DNA from 3 places in the Kitasatospora sp. NPDC001261 genome. Region 3 is predicted to be linked to each of the others. Evidence: riboswitches for the same ligand, from Rfam matches in the RefSeq annotation. Region 3 holds a riboswitch; each other region holds the start of a gene.
The links. Region 3 has a riboswitch for cobalamin ahead of ACFY4B_RS21195 (cobalamin biosynthesis protein). Riboswitches for the same ligand answer to the same signal wherever they lie in the genome.

Region 1 (6,500 bases), on a different contig from region 3:
CTGCCTTCCGCACCCCGGTTCGGGAGTTACTCATGGTAAGGCATTGCGACGCAGGGTGGCAGACCCTTTCCCCGGACTCCCGGGAGCCGTTCAGCGCTGCCCGGCGGCGGCCAGCGCCCCGTCGGAGAGCCGGTACACCGTCCACTCGTCCATCGGCACCGCGCCGATCGACTTGTAGAAGTCGATCGAGGGCTGGTTCCAGTCCAGGACCGACCACTCGACCCGGGAGTAGCCGCGCTCGACGGCGATCCGGGCGAGTTCCAGCAGCAGCGCCTTGCCGTGGCCGCCGCCGCGCGCCTCCGGGCGGACGTACAGGTCCTCCAGGTAGATCCCGTGGGTGCCGCGCCAGGTCGAGAAGTTGCGGAACCAGACCGCGAAGCCGACCGGTTCACCGGTGGCGTCGTCCTCGGCGATCAGCCCGAACAGGGCCGGGTTCTCGCCGAACAGGGCCTCGTGCAGCTGCTCCTCGGTGGCCTTCGCCTCGTGCAGGGCCTTCTCGTACTCCGCGAGTTCGCGGATCATGGCGTGGACGACGGGGACGTCGGTGGCGACGGCGGTGCGGATCATGTCCGTGAGCCTACTGCTCGGGACCGGTCTCGTCCCAGGCCTGGAGGGAGGTCTGGTCGATGATCCGGCCGTCCCGCAGACCGGCCATCGAGGACATCAGCACCCGGACGCCGTCCGGGTACCGGCAGGACTCCAGGAAGGCGACGTGGTCGCCCTGGACGACCACCTGTTCCAGTGTGTGGGTCATCTCGCGGCCGTAGACGTCGTCCAGCATGGCGCCGATCTCCTCCCGCCCGTGCATCACCAGGGGGTGGCTGGGCTGGGTCTTGCGGTCGACCATGCGCAGTTCGGCGTCCTCCGCGTAGAGCGCCAGGAGGGCCTCGGCGTCGCGGCGTTCGATGCCCTCGCGCAGTGCGCGGGTGTCGAAGGCGGCGGGGGCCGTCGTGGTGGTCATGATCTCGCTCCTCCGGTCGGGTTCCGTCGGCTCGTACCTTGAGCGTACGCCCGCGGCCGCCCGGACCCGGAGGAGCGGGATCCGGGCCGGTCAGGGGGCCGGCACGGTGCGCAGGTAGGCGGCCAGCGCGCTGATCGCGGCCGGGTTGCGCGGGCTCTCCACCAGGTCGACGTAGTCCATGACGAAGATCCGGCCGTTCCTGACCGCGGCGACGTTCGCCAGCGGCGGGAAGGACATCAGGAACTTCCGCTTCTCCTCGGCCTTCGGCGTCGCGTAGTCGTTGATCACGATCACCTCGGGGTCGCGCTGCACCACGCTCTCCCAGCCGGCCGTGACCCAGCTGTCGGCGAGGTCGCCCATGATGTTGGTCCCGCCCGCCTTGGCGATGATCTCGTTGGCGGCGGCGAACTTCCCGGCGGTGTACGGCTTGTCCTGCCCGCTGTCGTACAGGAAGACGGAGGGGTGGCGCTCGGCCGGCGGGACGGCGGCGATCCGCGCCTTGAAGTCCGCGATCAGCTGGTCGGAGCGGTCCTTGACGTCGAAGATCTCGCCGAGGTTGGCCAGGTCGGTGTAGAGCGCCTCCAGCGGGTCCATCACGCCGCGCTCGGTGCCCTTGCCGCTGCGGCAGGACTCGCTGAGCACGTACGAGTCGACGCCGAGCGCCCTGAAGGCCTGCGGGGTGACGCCGCTGCCCTCGTCGAAGCCGTAGTGCCAGCCGGCGAAGACCAGGTCGGCCTTGGCGTCCAGCGCGATCTCCTTGGTGAGGATCTTCTTGGAGAGCCAGGTGGTCTGCTGGTAGCCGTCCTTCCAGGCGACCTGGTCGATCTTCCCCTTGTCGTCGGGCATCACGTAGCCGGCCATCCGGTCGGCGAGGCCGAGCGAGAGCATCAGTTCGGTGATGTTGACGTCGTTGGTCACCACCCGGGCGGGCTTCTGCGCGAAGGTGAGCTTCTCCCCGCAGTTGTCCACCGTCACGGGGTAGTGGGCGGAGGCGGTGGCGGCCTCCTTCGGGGCGATCTCGGCGCCGCAGCCGACGAGTCCGAGGGCGAGCAGGGCGGTGGCGGCAACGGCCTTGGTGCGCACGGGAGTTCCTTGGGGGGTCAGGGGAGGCGGTCGAAGAGCAGCTGGAGGGCGCCGGTCTCCGGGTGGCGCACCGGGGTGCCCCGGACGCCGAACACCTCGGCCAGCAGGGCGGGTCGGAGCACCTCGTCGGGCGGCCCGGAGGCGACGATCCGGCCGTCCCGCAGGACGTACAGCAGGTCGCAGTGGCCCGCCGCCAGGTTGAGGTCGTGCAGCGCGGTGAGCACCGTCGGACCGGCCTCGCGGGCGAGCGCCAGCACCTCCAACTGGTGCGCGATGTCGAGGTGGTTGGTGGGTTCGTCGAGCACCAGCAGGCGCGGCTCCTGGACCAGCGCGCGGGCGAACAGCACCCGCTGCTTCTCGCCCCCGGACAGGCTCAGGAAGCCCCGCTCGGCGAGGTGCCCGGCCCGGACCTTGCGCAGCGCCTCGGCGCAGCGCCGCTCGTCCCCGTCGACTTGGGCGCCGAAGCCGCGGCGGTGCGGCAGCCGGCCCATGGCGACCACCTCGGCGACGGTGAAGTCGAACTCGGCGGAGTGCTCCTGGGTCAGCGCGGCCACCCGGCGGGCGCTCTCGCGGGCGGTGAGGGCGTGCAGGTCGTCGCCGGCCAGCCGGACCACGCCGCCGGCCGGCTTCAGCACCCGGTAGACGCAGCGCAGCAGGGTCGACTTGCCGCTGCCGTTGGGGCCGATCAGCCCGACCACCTGCCCGGCGGCGGCCGCCAGGCTCACCTCGTGGACCAGCCGGGTGCCGGCCAGCTCCACCGAGACGCCGTCGACGGCGAGGTCCTGGGCGTGCACCGGGGCCGGGTCGGTCGTCGCGGTCACCGGGCACCTCCGAAGGCCTGGCCGCGGCGGCGCATCATCACCAGGAAGGCGGGCACGCCGAGCACCGCGGTGAACACCCCGACGGGCAGTTCGGCGGGCGCCAGCAGGGTGCGCGAGGCGATGTCCACCCAGACCAGCAGCAGCGCCCCGGCGAGCGGCGCGACCACCAGCACCCGGCGGTGCCCGGCGCCGACCAGCATCCGCGCCAGGTGCGGCATCAGCAGCCCGACGAAGCCGATCGCCCCGCTGACCGCGACCACGGTGCCGGTGACGGCGGCGGTCACCACGAACAGCTCGCGGCGCAGCCGGTCCGGGTCCACGCCGAGCGAGGCGGAGGTCTCGTCGCCCATCGCGAGCGCGTCCAGCCGCCCGGCGGTGCAGGCCAGGTAGGCGAGCCCGGCCAGCACGGTGACGGCGGCGATCGGCACCTTGCCCCAGGTGGCGCCGCCGAGGCTGCCGAGCAGCCACATCATGACGTCCCGGGCGGCCTCGCCGCGGTCGGCGGCGAAGACCATCAGGGTGGTGGCGGCGGAGAAGCCGTACGACAGCGCGGTGCCGGTGAGCACCAGCCGCAGCGGGGTGAGCCCGTACGCGGTGCGGGCCGCGACGTAGACCAGGGTCATGGCGGCCAGCGCGGAGCCGAAGGCGGAGGCGGAGATCGCCCACACCCCGAGCGAGGCGAAGGCGCCGAACAGCATCACGGCGTTGGCGCCGACGGCCGCGCCGGAGGAGATGCCGAGCACGAAGGGGTCCGCCAGCGCGTTGCGCACCAGGGCCTGGACGGCGACCCCGCAGGCGGCCAGCCCGGCGCCGACCACGGCGGCCAGCACGGTGCGCGGCAGCCGGATCTCCCAGACGATCGCGTACGCGGCCGCCTCGTCCGCGTCCAGCCGGCCGCCCGTCAGCCCGGCGCCCAGGAGCCGCAGCACCCGGGGCAGGCCGAGCCCGGAGGAGCCGAGGGCGACCCCGCAGACCAGGGAGAGCAGCAGGGCGGCGGCGAGTCCGGCGGCGAGCGGGACGACGGGTATTCGGCGAGCGGGCGGGCCGACTGCACGGTTGACGGGTGCGCGGTTCACGGGTGCGCCTTGCCTCGGGCCGGGAGCGCGCCGGGGCGGGCGCGGGCCGGGGGCGTGCCGGGGCGCCGTTCCCCTCGCAGTCCGCGGCGAGTTGTCGGGAGGTCGGCGGCCGAGGGCGATCGGGCTGGCGCGGCCGTACGGGCGGGTACGGGCCGTGCTCACCGTTGCGGGTCAGCGCCGGATTCGCACCGGACTTCCCCCTCGGACGCCCTGGCAGCATAACAGCCACTCAGGGCAGGCAACCCTTACCGGGCCGGGTCGGACGTGAACGCACGACCGCCCCCGTCCGGCGGTGCGGACGGGGGCGGTCGGGTGGCGACGCGTCAGGCTCAGGCCTGCTTGGTCTCCCAGAAGATCTTGTCGACCTCGGCGATCAGGTCGAGCAGGGCCTGGCCGGTGGCCGGGTCCGTGGACGCCTTGGCGGCCGAGGCGGCCTTCAGGGTGTCGTTGATCAGCTGGTGCAGCTGCGGGTACTTCTCGAAGTGCGGGGCCTTGAAGTAGTCGCTCCACAGCACCGAGATGTGGTGCTTGACGGCCTCGGCGCGCTGCTCCTTGATGATGACGGCGCGGGCGCGGAAGTGCGGGTCCTCGTTGGCCTGGTACTTCTCCTGGGTGGCCTTGACCGACTCGGCCTCCAGCTTGGCCTGCGCGGGGTCGTAGACGCCGCAGGGCAGGTCGCAGTGGGCGTGGACGGTGGCGCGCGGTGCAAACAGACGAGAGAACATGGGAGTCCTTCCTTAGATCGTCTTCCCGCGCCCGAGATTACCCTTCCGCCCTCCCGGTTTCGCGATCGGGCGGTGGGCCTAGGGCGAAAGACGGACCGGGAACCGGCGCAATCCGGACATCGGACGGACGGCGGTCCGTACGGCAGACTGGGGGCGCGAGCGGGGGCGGGAGGAGGAGTCGTGGCGCGGAGCACGCGAGCGGAGGGCGCCGGGGCGGGGGAGCGCGGCCCGGGCGGCGCGCTGCCGTTCGGGCTGGTCGACGTGGCGGGGCCGTCGATGGTCCCGACCCTGCGCGAGGGCGACCGGCTGCTGGTCCGCTACGGCGCGCCGATCCGGCCCGGCGCGGTGGTGGTCTTCCGGCACCCCTTCCAGCAGGACCTGCTGGTGGTGAAGCGGGCCGCCGAGCGCCGGGCCACGGGCTGGTGGCTGCTCTCCGACAACCGCCCGGTGGACAGCGACAGCCGCAGCTACGGCGCAGTCCCGGACGAGCTGGTGCTCGGCCGGGTGCTGCTGCGGCTGCGCCCGAGCCCGGTCTGGCTGGCGCCGGGGCGCCGGCTGGAGCGGCTGCTGCTCACCCCGCGGCTGGCCCGGGTGCCGGGCCTGGCCCGCCGGCTCGGCGCCTGGGTCGAGGAGGTCTAGCGGGCCGCTACGCCCGGGCCGCCGCCTCCGCCTCCAGGCGCTTGCGGGCCCGGTAGGCGGCCACGTTGGCGCGGGTCGCGCAGCGGTCCGAGCAGTAGCGGCGGGAGCGGTTGGTCGAGGTGTCCAGGTAGGCGTTGCGGCAGGGCGCGGCCTGGCAGATGCCGAGCCGGTCGGCGCCCAGCTCGGTCAGGTGGACGGCCAGGCCCATGCAGGCGACCGCGCTGAAGTGGGCGGTGGCGGTGGGGGAGTTGTCGGCCAGGTGCAGGTGCCAGCGCGGCCGCCCGGCGTCGTCCAGGTAGTCGTGCCCGGAGATCAGCGGGCTGACCGGGTACTCCATCAGCAGGCTGTTCAGCAGGTCGACGCCGCGGATCTCGTCCCCGCCGGCGGCGGCCTCGAAGACCCCGCGCAGCCGGGTCCGCACCGCCCGCAGCCGGGGCACGTCGGACTCGTCGGCGAGCGAGCGGGCCCGCGAGGAGTCGGAGAAGAGACCGCGCACCGCCTCCACGGAGGTCAGCGAGTCGGTGCCGCGCTCGGGCTCCTCGGTGTTCACCAGCCGGACGGCGAGATCGGCGTAGGCGGCGAGCTCCACAGGGGTCCTTCCAGGGGGGTCGGTAACGGGCTGACTGCCTCCAGCCTATTACCCGGGCGGGGAAAACGACGGCGCCCGGCAGGAGTGACCTGCCGGGCGCCGGGCGTACGGGCTCAGAGCACCTTGGAGAGGAAGGCCCTGGTGCGCTCGTGCTGCGGGTCGGTGAGCACCTCGCGGGGGTTGCCGGACTCGACCACCACCCCGCCGTCCATGAACACCAGCGCGTCGCCGACCTCGCGGGCGAAGCCCATCTCGTGGGTGACGACCACCATGGTCATGCCCTCCTCGGCGAGGCCGCGCATGACGTCGAGGACGTCGCCGACCAGCTCCGGGTCGAGCGCGGAGGTCGGCTCGTCGAAGAGCATCAGCTTGGGCTTCATGGCCAGCGCGCGGGCGATCGCCACGCGCTGCTGCTGGCCGCCGGAGAGCTGCGAGGGGTAGTTCTTCGCCTTGTCGGCGAGGCCGACCCGCTCCAGCAGGGCCATCCCGCGCTCGCGGGCGTCGGCCCGGCTCTCGCCCTTGACCTGGACCGGCGCCTCCATGACGTTCTCGACGGCGGTCATGTGCGGGAACAGGTTGAAGCGCTGGAAGACCATGCCGATGTCG
Region 2 (6,500 bases), on a different contig from region 3:
GGCCCGTGATCCGGCCGGGGCGGAAGGCGATCGAGACCGCGTCCAGCAGGGTGGCTCCGCCGACGCGGACACCGAGTCCCTCCGCGCGCAGCCCGACAGGGGGCGTCGTCGTCACTGCGCCCTCCCGTCGGCCCGCCCCTGGCGCCACAGCAGCCAGGCGAAGAACGGCGCTCCGAGCCCGGCCGTGACGACGCCGACGGGGATCTCCCGGTCGGGGAGGACCGAGCGCGCCACGACATCGCTGCCCACCAGGAGGGACGCGCCGACCAGCGCCGACACGGGCAGCAGGAGGGCGTGGCGCGGACCGCAGACGAGGCGGACCACGTGCGGGACGACCAGGCCGAGGAACCCGATGACGCCGGTGTTGGCGACCAGGCACGCGGTCACCAGCGCGGCGGTGGCGACGAGGACCCAGCGGGTGCGCTCGACGTGGACGCCGAGGGAGCGGGCGGCGGTCTCGCCGAAGGCGAAGGCGTCCAGGTCGCGGGCCGAGGAGGCCAGGACCGTGACACCCACCAGCGCGACCGCCAGCAGGAAGACGGCCGTGGGCCACCGCACGCCGGCGACCGAGCCCAGGGTCCACTCCATGACACCGCGCGCCGCGTCGCGGTCCCCGAGGACCATCACCACGAACGAGGTGTAGGCCCCGCACATCTGGCCCACCGCGATGCCGGCGAGCACGGTCCGGGCGGTGGGCAGCGACCGGGTGCGCGCGCCGGCCAGGGCCAGGACGACGACGGCGGCGAGCAGGGCGCCGGCGAAGGCCGCCGTCGCCACCGCGCCCGTGCCCACGGCGCCGGACACGCCGACGCCGAGGACGATCACGGTGACCGCGCCGGCGGCGGCTCCGTCCGAGATCCCGAGCAGGAAGGGATCGGCCAGGTCGTTCCCGGTCAGCGTCTGCAGCACCGCGCCGCAGACCGCGAGGCCGGCGCCGGTGGCGGCCGCCCCCAGCACCCGGGGCAGCCGCAGCTGCCAGACGATCTGGTCGTCCAGCAGCGTCACGTGCGGGTCGCCCAGCCCGAGACGGCGCGCCACGACCTCGATCACCGTCCGGACCGACTCGTGCTGCGAGCCCACGGCCAGGCCGAGGAGCAGGGTGCTCAGGAGCAGGGCCGCGGCGACGGCCAGGGCCGCCGTCGCGCGGCCCGGACCAGCGGGCCGCGCGACGGGGTGGGGCGCGGCGGTCATGAAGCCGGGTGCAGTCGGCCCAGCCCGTCGGACACCCGGGCGGCACCGTCGGCGAGCAGCACGCCGGGTGTCGACTCGGAGAACGGCACCGTCACGAAGGCCTTGCGCTGCACGGCGGTGAGCTTGCTCAGGACCGGGTCGTTCTCCAGGTAGTCGATCTTGGACTGGGCGGTGTCCCAGTCGGCGTCCGCGACCACGATGGCGTCCGGGTCCGCCGCGACGACCTTCTCCCAGCTCACGTTCTGCCAACTGCCGGGCAGGTCCCCGAAGACGTTGCGGGCGCCCACGGCGTCGAGCACGAGTTGGGGTCCGCCCTGGCCGGTGCCGACGTACGGCGTCTTGGTGTCCGAGTCGAACCAGAGGACCTTCAGGCCCTTGCCCGCGGCCGTCGCCGTGAACTGCGCCAGCTGCTGCTCCTGCTGCCGCTGGATCGCGGCGGCCCGCTCCGGGACGCCGAAGACCTTGGCGACGTCGTTCAGCTCGCCCCACGCCGCCTGCCAGGTCGTCGGCGGCACCTGGCTCTTGTCCGAGCAGCCGAACGGGGACAGGTACGACGGGACGCCCTGGCCGCGCAGCTCCTCCCGGGTGCCCGCGACCTTGTCGGTGAACGCGCTGGAGTAGGAGGCGTACAGGAAGTCGGGACGGGCCGCGAGGAGGTTCTCCTTCGTCGGGTACTTCTTGGAGAGCACCGGGACGGAGTCGTAGGCGGCCTTCCACTTCTCCGGGACGGAGTCGTCGAGGTAGGCGGTACCGGCCATGCGGGACTGCAGGCCGAGGGCCAGGGCCACCTCGGTGGCACCCTGGTTGAGCGTCACCAGCCGCTCGGGCGGCGCGCCGACCGTCACGGTGGTCCCGCAGTTGTCCACGCTGACCGGCGCGGCGCTCCCGGTCGCCCCGCCGGACGCGGCGGGCGCGGGGGCGCCCGCGCAACCTCCGACCACACCGACGAACAGCAGGGCCGCGACGGCCCGGCCGACACGTGTCGGACCTGTGGGACATACGGGATGTACAGGACGCATGGAGCGCGCGGAGCGCATGGAACGTATGGATCGGACCGGATGCGGGTACGGCTGACCGCTGGGCACGTGTTCTCCAAAACCCTCGTGGAACATGTCGCGCCGTGGCCGGTCTCCTGGCTTCCGCATCAACACGCCGCGACCGACCTTCCCGAGCGGCTCTCCCAGCCCGCCCAGTGGCCCTGACCGCTGGCGAAAGCCGGTCAGCGAGGGCCGCGGAACTCCGCGGTAACAGTGGCGAGGGCCGCACCGGACTCAGACCGGTTTCCCGAACACCACGGCGATGGCACGCTATCAGGCGTGGTCAGGTCGGTGGCGACCGGCCGGTGGGATGATCGTTTGGATCGTTTGCGGGGATGGGGGAGGGAACGGCCACGGGGTCGGCCGGCTCCGGAGGGACGGGGGATCACCCCGGAAGGCGGAAGAAGGAGCGGTAGAGCGGCAGCTGCTCGGCGAGCATGTGGATGCCGGGGTGGGTGGCGAGGCCGAGGGCGGCGGCGGTGCGCAGCAGCGGGGTCTCGGCGGGCGTCATGATGATGTCGGCGACCAGCGCGCCGGGCGCCAGCGGTGCCGGGTCGAAGGGGAGCGGGTCGGCCGGGTCCAGGCCCAGCGGGGTGGCGTTGACCGCGAGGTCGACGTCGGCGGGCGGGCGCGGGGCGGCGGCCACGCGGCCGGGCCAGCGGGTGCCGAGCCGCTCCAGCAGGGCGTCCACCCGGCCCCGGTCGGGATCGGTGACGGTGAGTGCGGCGGCTCCTTCGGCGAGCAGGGCGGCGGCGATGGCGAGCCCCGCGCCCCCGGCGCCGGCCAGCGCCACCCGCAGCCCGGCCGGGTGGTGCCCGGCGGCGGCCAGGCCCCGGACGAACCCGGCGCCGTCGAAGTTGTCGCCGTACCAGCGGCCGTCCGGCTCGCGGCGCAGCGCGTTGGTGCTGCCCAACAGGGCGGCGGCGTCGCTGAGTTCGTCGGCGTGCCCGCACATCGCCAGCTTGTGCGGGACGGTGACCAGCAGCCCGTCCAGGTTGGCGACGGCCTTCAGCCCTCGGACGACCTCGTCCAGCCGGTCCGCCGGGGCGTGCACGGGGACGAGCACGGCGTCCACGCCGCTCGCCGCGAACAGCGGGTTGAGCAGGGCGGGCGCCTTGGCCTGCGCGACCGGGTCGCCGAGCACCGCGAACAGCCGGGTGCGGCCGGAGATCGGCGGACGGGCGGCCGGCGCGTCGGGTGCGTCGGCGGCCGGTGCGTCGGGGATCGGTGCGTCGGCGGCCGGCAGGTCGGGGTGAAGGGACATCTCAGGCCTCCCCGGCGGCGGCGCGCGGCATGGCGTCCAGCGTGCGGGCGACCAGTGACTCGGGGACGTCGCTGACGAGTTCGGCGCCGCGCGGGCCGTCCAGGACGAAGGAGAGCCCGTCGACGGCCTTCTTGTCCAGCCGCATGAGGGCGATCAGCGCCCCGGTGCCGACCTCGGGCGGCAGTGCGGTCGGCAGCCCGTAGTGGGCGACCACCTCGTGGTGCTCGGCGACCCGCTCGGGGCCGATCCGGCCGAGCGCGCCCGCCAGCCGGCCGGCGAAGACCGTGCCGACGCCGACCGCCTCGCCGTGGCGCAGCCGGAAGTCGGTGGCGCGTTCCAGCGCGTGGCCCAGGGTGTGGCCGTAGTTGAGGATGTGCCGCAGCCCGGTGTCGCGCTCGTCGGCGGCCACTACGGCGGCCTTGCGGGCGACGCTCGCGGCGATCTGCTCGGGCAGCGGCAGGTGGCGGAGGTCCCCGGCGCCGATGAAGTGGCAGCGGGCGATCTCCCCGTAGCCGTTGACGCGTTCGCGCGGCGGGAGGGTGTCGAGGTAGTCGGTGTCGCAGAGCACGGCGGACGGCTGCCAGTAAGCGCCCACCAGGTTCTTGCCCTCCGGGAGGTTCACCGCCGTCTTGCCGCCGACGCTCGCGTCGACCTGGGCCAGCAGCGAGGTGGGCAGGTGCACCACGGGCACGCCCCGGTGGTACAGCGCGGCGGCGAGCCCGACCGCGTCGGTGGTGGTGCCGCCGCCGCAGGAGACCACGGCGTCCGCCCGGCCCAGGCCGAACGCGGTGAAGCGGCTGCACAGTTCGGCCACCCAGGCGAGGGACTTGCCCTCCTCGCCGTCCTTCGCCTCCACCACCAGGGTGTCGAGACCGGTGTCGGGCAGCCACTCGGCGGGCCGGGCGCTGACCACCGCGACCCGCCGGGCGCCGATCCCCGCGAGCACCCCGGCCAGCCGGTGGCGGGCGCCGGGGCCGATCAGCACCGGGTAGCCGCGCTCACCCAGCTCCACGTCGATGCGCCGCAGCCCGCCGTCCGTGCGGACGAGGGTTTCTGTCGTGGTCAACTCGGCTCCCAGGGCTGGTCGGTGAGATGGTGTGCGGTGCGGTGTCGCTCGATGGGGGTGTGGCCGGGTGAGCTTCAGGCCGCGGGCTGCAGCCGCGCCAGCGCGAGGGCGCCGTGCAGCGAGGACAGCCCGCCGAGCACGGCCGGCCGGATCGCGGGGACCGGGCCGCCGGGGCGGGCCAGCGCGGCGGCGTGCGCCTCCACCCGCGCCGTGAAGCCGGGCAGTCCGTCGGCGAACCCGCCGCCCAGCACGGTCAGTTCGGGGTGGAACAGCTCGCCGAGCGAGACGGCCGCGGCCGCCAGCGCGGCGCAGGTCTCCTCGACGGCCTCCACCGCCCACGGCGCGCCCTCGGCCAGCCCGGACCGCAGCTCGGGGTACTCGACCGGCGCGCCGCGCAGCAGTTCCGCGCGCCGCAGGGTCGCCGGACCGGAGGCGGTGGCCTGCAGGCAGCCGCGCCGCCCGCAGTCGCAGACCGGGCCCCGGCGGTCGACGATCAGGTGGCCCGCCTCGCAGGAGCCGCGCCCCGGGCCCGGCAGCGGCGCGCCGCCGTGCACGACGCCGCCGCCGACGCCCGTCCCGACACCCAGGTAGACCACGTGCCCGGTCCCGGCGTGCATCGCCTCGGCGAGCGCGGCGAGATCACCGTCGTCCGCCCAGGCCAGGGCGGCGGCGGGGAAGAGCCGCCGCAGCGCCGGGACGAGGTCGAAGCCGCGCCAGTCGGGGCGGCCGGGCCAGGCGAGCACCCGGCCGTCCGGGCCGAGGGTCGCGGGCACGGCCACCCCGACCGCCGCGAAGTCGCCCTCCCAGCGCTCGCGCAGGTCGGCGACCGTGCCGGCCAGCGCCGTCCAGTCGGCGTAGGCGCCGGCCACCCGGGCGCCGGGCCAGCGCAGTACGGCCTCCTCGGTGCGGACCGGCCCGCCGGGCGGGCCGTCCTCGGCGCGCAGCGCGACCTTGGTGCCGCCGATGTCGATGCCGAGCACGCCCCGGGCGGCCGTCGGGGCCTGAGCCGTGGGGGCCTGAGCCGTCGGGGCCTGCGGCGTTGGGCCCTGGGCCGCGGGGCCCTGAGCCGTCGGAGCCTGAACCGCGGGGCCCGGCGCCGCCGCGGCCCGCGTCGTGGTGGTGCCCCCTGCCGGGGCGCCCGTCGCGAAGCCCATCAGGACGCCGGGACCTTCGCCAGCAGCGCCTGCGCGGCGAGCCGGTAGCCGAGCGCGCCGAGCCCGACGATCACGCCCGAGGCGATCGGCGCCAGTACCGACTCGTGCCGGAAGGACTCGCGCGCCCAGACGTTGGACAGGTGCACCTCGACGAACGGTCGCGGGTAGGCGGCGAGCGCGTCGCGCAGGCCCCAGCCGGCGATCATCAGCGCGCCCGGGTTCACGATCGCCCCGACGGAGCCGTCCCAGGCGTCCTGCACCGCCTCGATCAGCTGGCCCTCGGACTCGCGCTGGACGGAGACCACCTTCCAGCCCCGGCCGGCCACCTCGGCGGCGACCGCGGCCTCGATGTCGGCCAGGGTGTCGGTGCCGTAGACCTCCGGCTCGCGGCGGCCGAGAATCCCGAGATTGGGGCCGTTCAGCAATAGCAGTTCGCTCATATTCCGGTTATAGCAGCGAATTCCCCGGACGAAACCGGAGCGGGTTGCCGAACTGCAGGACAAGGGCTTTGTAGGGGGGTGCGTAGGGGAGGTGACGGGCCGGATTTCCTGGGTTAGCGTCCCGTTCCACGGTCCCCCCGACAGGAAAGGCTGCGCGGAATCATGAGTGCCCAAGGACGTCCGGCCCCGGAGTTCCCGGTCTGGCCCCAGTACGACGATGCCGAGCGCGAAGGACTGCTCAGGGCCCTGGAGCAGGGCCAGTGGTGGCGGATGGGCGGCAAGGAGGTCGACACCTTCGAGCAGGAGTTCGCCGAGTACCACGGCGCCGCCAAGGCGCTCGCCGTCACC
Region 3 (6,500 bases):
AGCCGTCCAGGAAGGGACTGCCCCCCTCCACGGTCACCACCCCGTGGTGGATCTCGTAGCCCTCGACCCGCTGCCCGAACGCCTCGCCGACCGGCCGCGCCAGCACCTTCTCGACGCCGAAGCGCACCCGCGTCGGCAGCAGCCCGAGACCGTCGACGGCGCCCGCCTTCGACTCGACCTCGTCCACGATCGAGTGCGCCAGCATCTGGTAGCCGCCGCAGACCCCGAGGACCGGCAGTCCGGCCGCCACCCGCGCCTTCAGGGCCGGCTCCAGGCCGCGCTCGCGCAGCCAGGCGAGGTCCGCGACGGTGGCCCGGGTGCCGGGCAGCACCACCAGGTCGGCGTCGGCCAGCTCCTCCGGCCTGGTCGCCCAGCGGACCAGCACGCCCGGCTCCTGCGCGAGCGCGTCCATGTCGGTGAAGTTGGACAGCCGGGGGAAGCGCACCACGGCCACCCGCAACACGTCCGCGCCGAGCGGCCCGGGCCCGTCCGCCCGGTCCGCCACGGTGGACAGGTCCAGCGAGTCCTCGGCGTCCAGCCAGAGCCCGGGCAGCATCGGCAGCGTGCCCAGCACCGGACGGCCGGTCAGCTCGTGCAGCATCTCCAGCCCGGGCGCCAGCAGCCGCGCGTCGCCGCGGAACTTGTTGACGAACCAGCCCGCCACGTGCCGCTGGTCCTCCGCCGACAGCAGTGCCAGCGTCCCGTACATCGCCGCGAAGACCCCGCCGCGGTCGATGTCCCCGACCACCACCACCGGCAGGGCGGCGGCCGTGGCCAGGCCCATGTTGGCGATGTCGCGGTCGCGCAGGTTGATCTCGGCGGGCGATCCCGCGCCCTCGCAGACCACCACGTCGTAGCGGCCGCGCAGGTCGGCCAGGCACTCCAGGGCGCGCTCCAGCAGGACGGGCTTGCGCTCGCGGTAGTCCAGCGCGCCGACCTCGGCCACCGGCCGGCCGAGCAGCACCACCTGGCTGCGGCCGTCCGCGCCCGGCTTGAGCAGCACCGGGTTCATCGCCGCCTCCGGCTCCACCCGGGCGGCCTGCGCCTGCATCGCCTGGGCGCGGCCGATCTCGGCGCCGTCGGCGGTGACGAAGGAGTTGAGCGACATGTTCTGCGCCTTGAACGGCGCGACCCGCACGCCCTGGCGGGCGAGCCACCGGCAGATCCCGGCCGTCACCACGCTCTTGCCCGCGTCCGAGGTCGTCCCCGCGACCAGCAGTGCGTTGCTCATGCCCGTCCCCTCTTCTTCAGCAGTGCCCGCAGCAGGACGTGCCCCGCGACCGTCGTACCCAGCGCCAGTGCGCCCACCCGCCGGGAGAGCGCGCAGGCCCGCTCGATGTCGTCCACCGTCACCGGCCGCAGCTCCGCGCCCAGGACGGGCCGGTGCTCCACCCGCTCCCCGTACCGCAGCGTGCCGCCCAGTCGGACGCCCACCGCGCCGGCGAACGCCGATTCGGCCTGGCCCGCGTTCGGGCTCGGGTGCGCGGAGCCGTCGCGCCGCCAGACCCGCCAGGCGGTCCGGGGCTCGGGGGCGGCGGCCACCGTCAGCAGCGCCGTCAGCCGGGCGCCCGGCCAGCCCGCCACGTCGTCCAGCCGGGCCGAGGCCCAGCCGAACCGGGCGTAGCGGGGCGAGCGGTGGCCGACCATGGCGTCCAGGGTGTTCACGGCGCGGAAGGCCAGCAGGCCGGGGGTGCCGGCCAGGGCGCCCCAGGTCAGCGCGTTCACCACGGCGTCGGCGGTGTTCTCGGCCACCGACTCGACCACCGCCCGGGCGATCTGCTGCCCGTCCAGCGCGCTCGGGTCCCGCCCGCACAGGTGCGGCAGCCGCTCCCGGGCGGCGGCGAGGTCGCCGGCGGCCAGCGAGCGGCCGATGGTGCGGGCCTCCCGGGTCAGCGAGGTGCCGCCGAGCACCGTCCAGGTCGCGGCCGCCGCCAGCGCCGCCCGGCCCAGCGGGCGCCGGCCCACCGTACGGTCCAGGGCGAGCGCGCCCGCCGCGACCGCGCCCACGCACAGCGCGGTGTACCCGGCCCCGGCGGCGCGGTCGTCGCGCCACAGCCGCCGCTCCAGCCGGGTCGCGGCGCTGCCGAAGAAGGCCACCGGGTGGCCCCGGCGGGGGTCGGCGAAGCGGGCGTCGGCGGCGTAGCCCGCGGCGGCGCCGAGCGCGAACACGGCGGCGCGGGCCAGCGGGCGCGAGGCTCGGGTCAGCGGGCGCGGAGCGGGGGAAGGCGCGCGCGGGGTCATCGGCCGCACGGCGGAGGGCAGCTCGGAGTCCGGCCGGGCGGGGCAGCCTGCATCGCGTGCGTGTCCTCACTCAGGGTCCGCGCCCTGGATCGACGTGACGGCGGCGAGAGTCTCCTGGCTTCCGGGTCGAACGCACCCCCGGAGCCTTCCAGCGGCCGTCGACGGCCCGCCGTGGCGATGTTCCGAGCGTGCTCCCCGGTGACAGTGGCGGGACCGCGCCGGACTTCCACCGGCTTCCTCTCCATGCCTCCGTTTGGCCCCAGGATCCCATCACGGGCCCGAACCGGGAGTCAACCGAGGTCACGGAGGGGTTGGTCACACGGGGACGCCGCTGACGCCCGGTCGGATCGCCCGGCGCGGCCCCGCCCCGACCCCCGCCACCGGCACCCCCTGAGTACCGCCCTGAGCACCGCCCTGAGCACCCCGGGAGCGCCCGCCGGGTGACCCGGACGGCCCAGCCCGGTGGCCGGTCGGGCGGAGCGCCGGTGAACTGGGGCTCGAACACCGTCCGGTCCGTGAAGAACGTCCGTGAACAACGTCCGTGAACAACGTCCGTGAACAACAGAGCGGGGAGCGAGATGCGTTGGGGAACCGCCGCCGTCGTGGCGGCCGCCGCGGTGGGGGCCGCCGTGCTGGTGGTCGGCCGCCGGGCCTCCGAGCGGATGGTCCGTCCGGTGACCGCCGTCCAGGAGTCCGGGCCGGTCCAGGTCCGCGCCCTCGCCGCCGGCCGGGTCACCTTCACCCGCGGCCCCGCGAGCCTGCGCCCCGGCCGCTGGGCGGTGGAGTGGGCGGACGGCGGGCACGCGGTCGTCGAGGAGGTGCTGCACGCCGACGAACAGGGCGTCACCCGCCGACTGGTCCGCGCCGACCGGGGCACCCTCGTCCCCGGCACCGAGGTCCGCTTCACCCCGCGGGTCCACCTCGGCGACCCCACCGAGGCGCTCGGCCTCGCCTTCGCCGACACCACCGCCGACGGCGAGCTCGGCGCCCTCCCCGCCTGGCGGCTCGACGGCAAGCGCGGCACCTGGGTGATCCTGGTGCACGGCCCCGGCGACGACCGCCGGCAGACCCTCCCGGTGCTCCCCGTCCTCGACCGGCTCGGCCTGCCCGCCCTCGCCGTCACCTACCGCGGCGACCGGGGCGCCCCCGCCTCCCCGGACGGGCTCAGCCACTTCGGCGAGACCGAGTGGCGCGACATCGAGGCGGCGGTGCGGCTGGCGCTCGACAGCGGCGCGGGCAAGGTGATCCTGTACGGCTGGTCCGTCGGCGCGACCATCGTGCTGCAGACCGTGGCCCGCTCCGCCTGGTCGCACGCCGTCCGCGGCCTGATCCTCGACTCGCCCGTGCTCGACCTGCCCGCCTCCGCCCGCCGGGACGCCGCCCGGGCCGGCTTCCAGGGCGTCGCCGCCGAGCTCGGCGCCCTCGCCGCCGAGGGCCGCACCGGGGTCGACCTCGCCGACTTCGGCCGCATCGCCGACGGCACCGACCTGCGGGTGCCGACCCTCCTCCTGCACAGCCCCGAGGACCGGATCGCGCCCTTCGGCGCCGCCGAGAAGCTGGCCGCCGCCCGCCGCGACGTGGTGAGCCTCCAGCCCTTCCCCGGCGCCGACCACGCCACCCTCTGGAACACCGCCCCCGACCGCTACACCGAACTCCTCCGCCGCTGGCTCACCCCGCTCCTCTAGGGCCTCAACCACCCCCCCTGTGCGCGAGGGCGTTTTCGGCTGGTCCCCGCCGCTTTTCCCGGTGCGATTCCCCCCGTCCGGGAATGAACGTTCCTCCCATTCCTCCGGGCCCGCGTGAAAAGTCGGCCCGGCCGACTTCCGGTGCGGCTCGATCCCGATCACGCCGCCCGCCATCCGTCCGGATTCGGGCTGGACAGTCCTGCCGGGCGTCGCCGGGCCGAATCGCCCCCGTACGGGCCCCTCGGCTGTCAGGAGCAATATTTGGCCCGACCCCTTACCCCCCACCCGTACGCACGGTGACCGCCCGAGCATTCCCGGCAACCGGGCCGCCCCCCGTGGCATGGGCAGGTCACACGTTTCCGGCCAGGCGGTTTGCCGTTGTTGCCCGATCTTGCGGAGGTGCCACCGGCGGTCGCCCGGTCGTACGGACAACCGGATGTGACAGAAGGCCGGTACAAGGGGAAGACTGCTCGACGTGACGTCTCGGAACCCGCGCGACCGTGATGCCCCGCTCCCGCCGACGATCGGTACCGGTGCGACGGTGACCCGTCTCCCCGGAACGGCCCAACGGCCCGCCGGTGGCAGGCCGGGCGGGGCGGGAGTCCCCCGTAACGCAGTACCCCGGCGACGAGGGCCCGCTCCGGCTCCCGGGCGGGGCAGGGTTCCCGTGCCGGAGGGCTTTCCGGCACCCTCCGAGCTGGCGCCGCTGGCCCGCCGGATGCTGGTGGACGCCGTCCGGGTCGCCCGCTGGGCCGGTGAGCTGGCCGAGGTCGACAAGCGCGGCGAGCTGCTCCCGGACGACGCCCGCGCGGCGGGCCGGGCCCTGGCCATGACGGTCGGTGCCGCCGCCAAGGCGTGGGGGCAGGCGCTGCTGGTGGGCCTGGTGGAGGCCCGGGACGGCGGAGCCGGCCCCGGCTGGCGCCTGCACGCCTGGGAGCACGACGACGAGGCCGTGGTGCGCGGCTGGTCGGCGCTGTTCGACGCCTGGACCCTGCTCGCCCCGGTGCCGCCCGCGGCGCTGCGCGGCGTCTTCGCCGTCCTGGCCGGGCAGGCCGTGGACCAGGCCCCGCAGCTGCTCTCCTTCCTGCACCTGGTGGACGGCCCGGTCGCCGAGAGCGAGCTGCTGGAGCTGCTGCGCCGCGGCCTGGACGAGCGCCGGGTCGGCACCGGCCTCGGCGGACCCGGCCTGTCGCCGGTGCCGCACGCGGCCTCGGCCGTCTCCGCCGTCCGCGGCACCTGCCGTGCGCCGCAGATCGACACCCCGGCCGCGCCCTCGGACGTGGCCGCCGTCCTGGACTGGATGCTGGACGGCCTGGCGGCCGTCGGCGCCCTGGTGCGCAGGAACGACGCCGCGGAGCTGTCGCCGCTCGGCCACTGGGCGGTGCGGGCGAAGCTGGAGGAGATCTGCACGGTCGCGCAGACCGCGGCCGGGCACATCGAGCAGAGCGCCTTCGAGCTGCTGAACGCCTGTGCGGACTACTCGCCGGGCCCGGCCCGCGCCGAGTTCCGGGCCTGGGTCGCGGCCCGTCCGGCCGACCGGGCGGTGGGCGAGCTGCTGGACGCCGCCCAGGGCGACGACGCGCTGGTGCGCGGGCTGGCCTTCGAGGCGCTGCGGGTGGCCGGCGGACCGGCCGAGCAGGCGGTGCGCGCGGCGGTGGACGAGCCGGTGCTGCGCCCGTACGCGCTGCTGTGGCTGGCGGAGCGCGCGGACGAGGGCGTCGCCCCGGCGGACGTGCTGGGCGCGGAGGACGCGGCCTGGCTCTGGGTGGACACCGCGGCCGCGGTGCTCGACCACGGCGAGACCGAGCTGCTGGTGGGCCACGTCGAGGGCGCCGCGGCGGGCGACCCGGTCCGGCTGTTCGCCCGGGCCCGGCAGTCCGGCCACCCGCGGGCGGCCTCGGTGCTGACGGCGGTCTCGAGCGTGCACCCGGACCCGGGCGTGGCCCGGGCGGCCCGCCGCTCGGCGTTCAGCGTGCACACCGGCGGCGCCTGAGCCGCACGGGCGCACGGGAACACGGGCGCACAGGAACACGGGAACACGGAAAGGGCCCGGAACCATCAGGTTCCGGGCCCTTCCCCATGCCGGTCGTGGGACGGCTCAGCCGAGCCGCGACTCCGCCCGCCGGGCGCGGACGTCGCCGACCTTCTGCCCCACCTTGCGGCGGATGACCAGCAGCGGCGCCATCGCGGCGAGCGTGATCTGGGCGAACGCGCCGACGTGCATCAGGCTGTCGCCGCCGGGCAGCCCGGTCGCCCAGGCGGCCAGGCAGCCGATCGCGACGACGACCCAGCAGAGCGTGGCGGTGGCCAGCAGCCCCTGCGGCTTCGGGTACTCGATCCGGCTGACCATCAGGTACGCGGCGCCGAAGATGGCGAGCAGACCGGGCAGGAACGGCGGGTCGAGCAGCACGATGGCGATCACCGTCATCGCGCCCATCGGGCAGGGCATGCCCTGGAACACCCCGGGCCGCATCTTGACGGCCGAGAAGCGGGCCAGCCGCAGGACCACCGCGAGCAGTACGGTCAGCGCGATCAGCGCCGACAGCTTGCTGTTGGAACCCGGGGAGACCATGC

Region 1: another riboswitch for cobalamin. It lies ahead of ACFY4B_RS15340 (iron ABC transporter permease); the one in region 3 lies ahead of ACFY4B_RS21195 (cobalamin biosynthesis protein).
Region 2: another riboswitch for cobalamin. It lies ahead of ACFY4B_RS39200 (ABC transporter substrate-binding protein); the one in region 3 lies ahead of ACFY4B_RS21195 (cobalamin biosynthesis protein).

The regions. Positions count from the first base shown of each region.
Region 1 is NZ_JBIAXP010000010.1:22,430-28,929, forward strand. Features, by position in the region: gene ACFY4B_RS15320 (GNAT family N-acetyltransferase) at 91-567, opposite strand; gene ACFY4B_RS15325 (nuclear transport factor 2 family protein) at 578-961, opposite strand; gene ACFY4B_RS15330 (ABC transporter substrate-binding protein) at 1,052-2,044, opposite strand; gene ACFY4B_RS15335 (ABC transporter ATP-binding protein) at 2,062-2,865, opposite strand; gene ACFY4B_RS15340 (iron ABC transporter permease) at 2,862-3,941, opposite strand; cobalamin riboswitch at 4,064-4,189, opposite strand; gene sodN (superoxide dismutase, Ni) at 4,271-4,666, opposite strand; gene sodX (nickel-type superoxide dismutase maturation protease) at 4,943-5,305, shown strand; gene ACFY4B_RS15355 (CGNR zinc finger domain-containing protein) at 5,313-5,894, opposite strand; gene ACFY4B_RS15360 (amino acid ABC transporter ATP-binding protein) at 6,008-6,500, opposite strand, start outside.
Region 2 is NZ_JBIAXP010000042.1:22,958-29,457, forward strand. Features, by position in the region: gene ACFY4B_RS39190 (ABC transporter ATP-binding protein) at 1-115, opposite strand, end outside; gene ACFY4B_RS39195 (FecCD family ABC transporter permease) at 112-1,191, opposite strand; gene ACFY4B_RS39200 (ABC transporter substrate-binding protein) at 1,188-2,132, opposite strand; cobalamin riboswitch at 2,296-2,502, opposite strand; gene ACFY4B_RS39205 (shikimate dehydrogenase family protein) at 2,614-3,492, opposite strand; gene ACFY4B_RS39210 (3-dehydroquinate synthase) at 3,494-4,558, opposite strand; gene ACFY4B_RS39215 (ROK family protein) at 4,633-5,538, opposite strand; gene ACFY4B_RS39220 (type II 3-dehydroquinate dehydratase) at 5,712-6,152, opposite strand; gene ACFY4B_RS39225 (DegT/DnrJ/EryC1/StrS family aminotransferase) at 6,315-6,500, shown strand, end outside.
Region 3 is NZ_JBIAXP010000015.1:71,796-78,295, reverse strand. Features, by position in the region: gene ACFY4B_RS21200 (cobyric acid synthase) at 1-1,231, opposite strand, end outside; gene ACFY4B_RS21195 (cobalamin biosynthesis protein) at 1,228-2,241, opposite strand; cobalamin riboswitch at 2,349-2,482, opposite strand; gene ACFY4B_RS21190 (alpha/beta hydrolase family protein) at 2,820-3,926, shown strand; gene ACFY4B_RS21185 (hypothetical protein) at 4,594-5,919, shown strand; gene ACFY4B_RS21180 (phosphatidylcholine/phosphatidylserine synthase) at 6,025-6,500, opposite strand, start outside.